Regions from separate parts of the Saccharospirillum sp. HFRX-2 genome, predicted to be linked through region 2. Evidence: predicted binding sites of a transcription regulator. Region 2 holds the regulator's gene; each other region holds the start of a gene.
The links. The regulator FNR, encoded in region 2, switches genes on or off when oxygen is low (the NO sensors DNR and NnrR bind a similar motif). The targets are predictions, from matches to a motif close to TTGATNTANATCAA.
Positions count from the first base shown of each region.

Region 1: yegQ (tRNA 5-hydroxyuridine modification protein YegQ) is a predicted target of FNR. The motif match lies at 901-914, and genes of this name have one in related genera.
Region 3: ABMA60_RS07105 (cytochrome ubiquinol oxidase subunit I) is a predicted target of FNR. The motif match lies at 992-1,005, and genes of this name have one in related genera.

Region 1 is NZ_JBEBMU010000005.1:42,408-44,678, forward strand. It holds gene ABMA60_RS11770 (sigma-54-dependent transcriptional regulator) at 1-325, shown strand, start outside; gene ABMA60_RS11775 (hypothetical protein) at 326-829, opposite strand; gene yegQ (tRNA 5-hydroxyuridine modification protein YegQ) at 995-2,271, shown strand, end outside.
Region 2 is NZ_JBEBMU010000004.1:240,497-242,767, reverse strand. It holds gene nudC (NAD(+) diphosphatase) at 1-409, shown strand, start outside; gene ccoM (cytochrome c oxidase subunit CcoM) at 364-510, opposite strand; gene fnr (fumarate/nitrate reduction transcriptional regulator Fnr) at 618-1,358, opposite strand; gene ttcA (tRNA 2-thiocytidine(32) synthetase TtcA) at 1,473-2,271, opposite strand, start outside.
Region 3 is NZ_JBEBMU010000002.1:116,462-118,732, reverse strand. It holds partial or broken gene metH (methionine synthase) at 1-131, shown strand, start outside; gene ABMA60_RS07110 (hypothetical protein) at 156-854, opposite strand; gene ABMA60_RS07105 (cytochrome ubiquinol oxidase subunit I) at 1,105-2,271, shown strand, end outside.

The DNA of each region.
Region 1 (2,271 bases), on a different contig from region 2:
ACCCTTGCTGCCGGATCAGACCGCTCGTCTGTTACATCACTCCTGGCCAGGCAACGTGCGCGAACTGCGTAACCTGGCCGAACGCTATGTGCTGATGGGTCCGGCCGCCTTGGACGAAGCCAACGAACCGACGCAGCCGGAAGTTGCCAACCGCCGCACGCTGACAGAAATGATGGATGGTTTTGAACGTTCCTTATTGCAATCGGCGCTGCGCGATAACCAGGGTTCGATCAAGGACACCATGGTGAGCTTGGGTCTGGCACGCAAGACACTGTATGACAAGATGCGTAAGCATGGGTTGGATAAATCTGAATTCAAAGACTGATCATTCAGCCTTGTTTTCGTTATCGGCGTCAGGCTGAGTTAGATCATCGCTATCAACTGAGTTGTTTAGTTTTTTAGCTAACCAAATAACGACGGCCAGTGCGAAAATATTGCAACCGATAAGATAGCTCTGGCTGCTGTCGTTGATCGAGAAACTAAAAATGCTGCCCAGTTGAAAATTCACCAGCCAACGGATAGGTTCCCATCCCACCGTCGTTGTTAAGTAAAAACCGGTAGAAATAAAATACCCCAGAAAAGGTGAGCTTAAGAAAGGCACCTGAAAGAGCCAAAACAGGCGAAGCCGTGCGGGTGCATTTGGGTTTCGTTCAAGTAATTTTATACCCAGCCAGACTCCCCAACAGTAGTACAGACAATATAGAAGCAGTGCCGCCCAGATGACGGGATTACGATTGGAAATCAATACTTGTAAAACCGATACGATGCCTATGCAGGCACCGCCAAGAGTTAATACCGCCAAAGTACGTCTTTGCCACAAGCTCATCATTGGTCGAACCCTGCTACAGCCTTGTTGGCAACATAGCGGCGTTTTAGACCGGCGGTCAAGCTAATCTAAGGTTGATATAAATCAGTACGACCAGCCGGTCGTTCGCGTTAAATAGCATTGTCTAATATTCCGGTCGATCTAGCAGTGCTGTTAAAAAATACCTTTATCCCTGAACTCCTGTCCCCCGCTGGCAGCCTGAAAAATATGCGTTACGCCTTCGCCTATGGCGCCGATGCGGTTTACGCCGGTCAGCCGCGCTACAGCTTGCGGGTGCGCAATAATGAATTTGATCACGCCAATCTGAAGATCGGCATCGATGAAGCCCATGCGCTGGGTAAGCGGTTTTATGTGGTGTGCAATATTCAGCCCCATAACGCCAAGTTGAAGACCTTTATCCGTGACTTGCAACCGGTGATTGAGATGGCGCCGGATGCGCTGATTATGTCCGATCCGGGTTTGATCATGATGGTGCGCGAGGTGTTTCCGGAAATGCCGATTCATCTGTCGGTGCAGGCCAATGCGGTGAACTGGGCGGCGGTTAAATTCTGGGCCTGGCAGGGCATTGAGCGGGTAATTTTATCGCGTGAATTATCGCTCGATGAAATTGCCGATATTCGCGAACACTGTCCGGATATTGAACTGGAAGTCTTTGTTCATGGCGCGCTGTGCATGGCTTATTCCGGGCGCTGTTTGTTGTCGGGTTATATGAACCGGCGTGATCCGAACCAGGGCACCTGTACTAACGCCTGTCGCTGGTCTTATTCGGTTCAATCGGGTCGGGAAGATGATGTTGGTCAGGTGGTGGAAGTTGTGAATCCAACCTTGGGTGAAGGCCCGATTCACAGCGAGCCGGTGTTGCTCACCGAGGCTAACCGACCCGATGAAAAAATGACCGCCTTCGAAGATGAGCACGGCACCTACATTTTTAATTCGCGTGACTTGCGTGCGGTGCAACACGTTGAGCGACTGACACAACTGGGCGTTCATTCGTTAAAAATTGAAGGCCGTACTAAGTCGTTTTATTACTGCGCGCGTACGGCTCAGGTTTACCGTAAAGCCATCGACGATGCGGTTGCTGGTAAGCCCTTTGATAAGAGCCTGATGAGTACCTTGGAAAACCTAGCGCATCGCGGTTATACCGAAGGCTTTTTACGCCGTCACTCACATGACGCTCATCAGAATTACGACTACGGCCATTCGGTGTCCGAACAGCAGCAGTTCGTTGGCGAGTTCAGCGGTGAGCGTCGCGATGGCTGGGCTGAGGTTATCGCTAAAAATAAATTCTGCAGTGGCGACAATCTGGAACTGATGACGCCCCAGGGCAATGTCACCTTCACGCTCAGAGTGATGCGCAACGCTCAGGGCGCTGAGATTGATGACGCCAAAGGCAGTGGCCACCGAGTGTTTATCTCGTTGCCGGAAGACATCGATTTAGATTACGC
Region 2 (2,271 bases):
CAGCCCTTGCGTCATTGTACTGATTACCCGCGGGCCGGAAGTGCTGCTGGCTCAGGGCGTGCGTCATCGCAGTTCCGGCTGGTACAGCACCCTGGCAGGTTTTGTCGAGACTGGTGAGTCGCTGGAGCAGGCGGTACACCGCGAAATCCGCGAGGAAGTCGGCGTCGAAGTGACCAATCTGCGCTACCAGGGCAGCCAGACCTGGCCGTTCCCGCATCAGTTGATGCTCGGCTTCTGGGCCGACTACGCCGGTGGCGACATCGTTCCGGAACCAGGTGAAATTGCCGATGCGCAGTGGTTTCACGTCGACCAGCTGCCGCAATTCCCGCCCGGTTTTTCCATTGCCGGCTATATGATCGAGGCTTACCGGCGTTCCTGGTCGTCCGCTGAGGCGCCATTTTCCGGATGAGCGCGTAAGTCTTGACGCACGAACCAAGCAATGCCGCCGAAGAAGGCGAACATCAGAGCCACAGTGACTAAGCCAGCGATAACTACAGTGTCGAAATACATGGTTGGAACCCCTTGGACTGGAGGATGTGTATCAGTCTAGGGGAGGTCGGGATGGGGCTATTGATGTGGATCAAGGCCGCGCCGGCGGCCAGTTGATCTAGATCAATTCAGGCGCTGATGCCCAGTTCCAGGCGCTCGCAGTCGGCCAGAGAGGCCATCTGGGTCAGCGCAGTCAGGTCGACGATTTCGATATCCCGCGCACTGCTGCTATCGGCCAGGATGCCCTGGCGCTGGAAACGGGTGAATACGCGGCTAACGGTCTCTACCGCCATGCCCAGATAGTTGGCAATGTCGCTGCGCGCCATGGTCAGCCGGAACTGGGTGCCGGAGTAGCCCCGGCGGCGGAAGCGGGCAGCGAGGTTGAGCAGGAAGGAGGCGATGCGTTCTTCGGCGCTCTTCTTGCTCAGCAGCAACATCATTTGTTGGTCTTCACGCAGTTCGCGACCCATCAAACGCAGCAGTTGACGACGCAACTCTGGCAACTGGCCCGATAACGCATCCAGACGATCAACCGGAATTTCACAAACGTTGGTGGTTTCCAGGGCGCGGGCTGTGGCTGGGTAAACCGGAGAGTCGTAGGCGTCCAGGCCAACCAGTTCGCTGGCCAGATGGAAGCCGGTGATCTGTTCATCACCTTCCTGAGTCAGGGTATAGGTTTTAACGGTACCGGTCCGTACGGCAAAGACCGAATTGAAAGGTTCACCCTGCGCAAACAGTAACTCGCCTTTTTTGATCGGTCGGCCACGGCGGATGATCGCATCCAGTTTGTCCATTTCACTGGTTTTCAGTGACAGCGGCAGGCACAACGGATGCAGACTGCAATTGCTGCAGTGAGTGGTCAGCGACATCGTTTCTCTCCCGTCCAAGGGTGGGATAATCACCTTCCTACAGCCAGAGTAGAACGCCGATTATCTGTTGTTCGCCATCTTAGCCGAAACCGTCGTGCTGTACAGGGTTGTGGCTCAATCGTCGTTCGACGGAACCCAGGTATTGACGCGGGTTTGCGCCATTGGGCTGTATTCACTGCCCTCATTAACCGGCGCTAATGGGATGCCCGTCGCCTGTAGCGACAGAAAATCGAATTGTTCACGGTCCGCCAGTTGGGACGGTGCGATGTTCTGGATGGACCGAAAAATATTTTCGACGCGGCCCGGATGCTGTTTTTCCCAGTCGCGCAGCATGGCTTTGATGGATTGACGCTGCAGATTGTCCTGCGAACCACAGAGGTTGCATGGAATGATCGGGAATTCACGCTCGATGGCGTATTGCTCGATATCGCTTTCGCGGCAATAGGCCAACGGCCGGATCAACACGTTGGTGCCACTGTCGGACAACAGCTTGGGGGGCATGGCTTTAAGCTTGCCGCCGTGAAACATGTTCAGAAACAGCGTTTCCAGAATGTCGTCGCGATGGTGGCCTAAGGCAACCTTGGTGGCGCCGATCTGGTCAGCAAAGGCGTAGAGCGTGCTGCGCCGCAGCCGCGAACAGATGCCACAGGTGGTTTTACCTTCGGGCACCATTTCCTGAACCACGCTGTAAGTATCGCGTTCCAGGATGTGATAAGGCACGCCCAGGTTTTTCAGGTACTCCGGCAGGATGTGTTCCGGGAAACCCGGTTGTTTCTGGTCCAGATTGACGGCCACCAGCTTGAAGTCGACCGGGGCGCTGCGCTGCAGGCTGATCAGGATATCGAGCATGGTGTAGGAATCTTTGCCGCCGGACAGGCAGACCATGATGGTGTCGCCGTCTTCAATCATGTTG
Region 3 (2,271 bases), on a different contig from region 2:
CTGAAGCGCGCTATTTTGGCCTCGGTAAAATCGACCGCGATCAGGTTGAAGACTACGCCACACGCAAAGGTTGGGACCTGGAAACCGCCGAACGCTGGTTGCGTCCGACGCTGGGTTACGACGAACTCTAAACTATTGGAGCACGACGAGGCGCTTTATACGTAGGTCGACAGAGCGGTCCTGGGCACCAGGCTGGCGCGTTCTGACAGCTGCTTCTGCAAGGCCCCCAAGGTATTGAAATAGGTACCGTCTAAGCTCCTGCGATAACGATCCACTGGTGGTCCTGCGTCTTCAACAAATTCGCGGAAGCGGAAAATCTCGCTGAAATTATCCTTGGTCAGGTCCCAGGTGCCGGCCGGGCCGAGGACACTGCGGCTGATGTCGAGCATTTCCATGACGCCGTCACGATAAGCGGCCATGGCGTCGTCCAGACCCAGAGTCGAGGCCATGCTTTTAATAAAGCTTTTGTCTTCGTCGGTCAGCAGGTCACCCAGTACTACCGTTTCACCCTGGTCGTCCACACTGATGTCCCAGGACTCCCGTCTGAGCTCTGGTACAAATTCAGCCACCAGTTCTTCCAATTGCTCGGTCTTGGCCAAGGCTGCAGACGCCGGAAAACGCAACGGCCCAAGACCATATAGCATGGCATCCATTTTGGCCCTGCCATCCGCCGCCTTCTGTTCCAGCGTCGGATCTGGCGAGGCCGCCTCAATGGTGATTTCTGCCGTGGCGAAGTCGGCCAAATCGACTTCCGGTAATGGCGAACCTTCAATGATTTTATGGCGCGATGTGGTGGTTGCCGCCTGGTCTCCTTGAGCCGGAGCGATCGCCACATTATTAATGATCAGTGTCATACCCATCCCTCAGTTACACCCTTGCTTTTAAAGTTATCGGCGTAAGCGCCTTGAGGTTAAATCGGCAGGAGTCGCATCTGTCCGCTGGCGTCTCTGATCTTTCTTGATTCGCTGTCAGCCACGGCCTTTACTGCTTGTTGACTCAGGTCAAGATCCCTCCATGCCGGTTGCGCGATAGTTGCCATCGCAAAATCCGAACCGACCGGTCACCGTGCCGGCCACTCCATTCCCGGTCTCTGAGGATGTGACCATGAATGAAACCCTGATCGAGCTTTCCAGGCTGCAGTTCGCCCTGACAGCCATGTATCACTTTATCTTCGTGCCGCTGACCCTGGGCATGACCTTTATGTTGGCGATTATGGAGTCCGTCTATGTGATGACGGGCAAAACCATTTATCGCGACATGACCAAGTTCTGGGGCAAGCTGTTTGGTATCAACTTCGCGCTCGGTGTTGCCACCGGCATCACTATGGAATTCCAGTTCGGTATGAACTGGTCGTACTACTCGCACTACGTGGGTGATATTTTTGGCGCGCCACTGGCGATTGAAGGTTTGATGGCCTTCTTCCTGGAATCCACCTTTATCGGTCTGTTCTTCTTCGGCTGGGATCGACTGAGCCGTGTGCAGCATTTGGCCGTCACCTGGCTGGTTGCGCTGGGCTCCAACCTTTCAGCGTTGTGGATTCTGATCGCTAACGGCTGGATGCAATACCCCATCGGCAGCGCGTTGAACCTCGATACCATGCGCATGGAAATGCAGAGCTTTGCCGAGGTACTGCTGAACCCGGTCGCTCAGGTGAAATTCGTGCACACCGTCTCTGCCGGTTACGTCACCGCTGCCATCTTTGTGCTGGCGATTTCCGCTTATTATCTGTTGCGCAACCGCCACATTGCTTTCGCGCGGCGCTCGTTCGCCATTGCTGCAAGCTTTGGTCTGGCGTCTACGCTGTCGGTCATCATTCTCGGTGACGAAAGCGGTTACGAGCTGGGCGACGTGCAGCAAGTGAAACTGGCTGCGGTCGAAGCCGAATGGGAAACCGAACCCGCTCCGGCTGGCTTTACGCTGATCGGCTTCCCTAATGACGAAACCGAATCCACCGATTTCGCCATCAAGATTCCCTGGGTAATGGGCATCATCGCGACGCGTTCGTTGGATGAAGAAGTGGTCGGTCTGAAGGATCTCAAAGAGATTCACCGCGAGCGCATCATCAGCGGCGTCGACGCCTACGCGCTGCTCGATGAAGTCCGCGCCGGTACCGCAACGGACGAACAGCAAGCGGTGTTCGATGCCAACAAAGACGACCTCGGCTACGCCATGCTGCTGCAGCCATTTACCGACGACATCACCAAGCCATCGCAAGCGGCCATCGATAACGCCGTTGAATACAGCATCCCGAAAGTGGCACCGCTGTTCTGG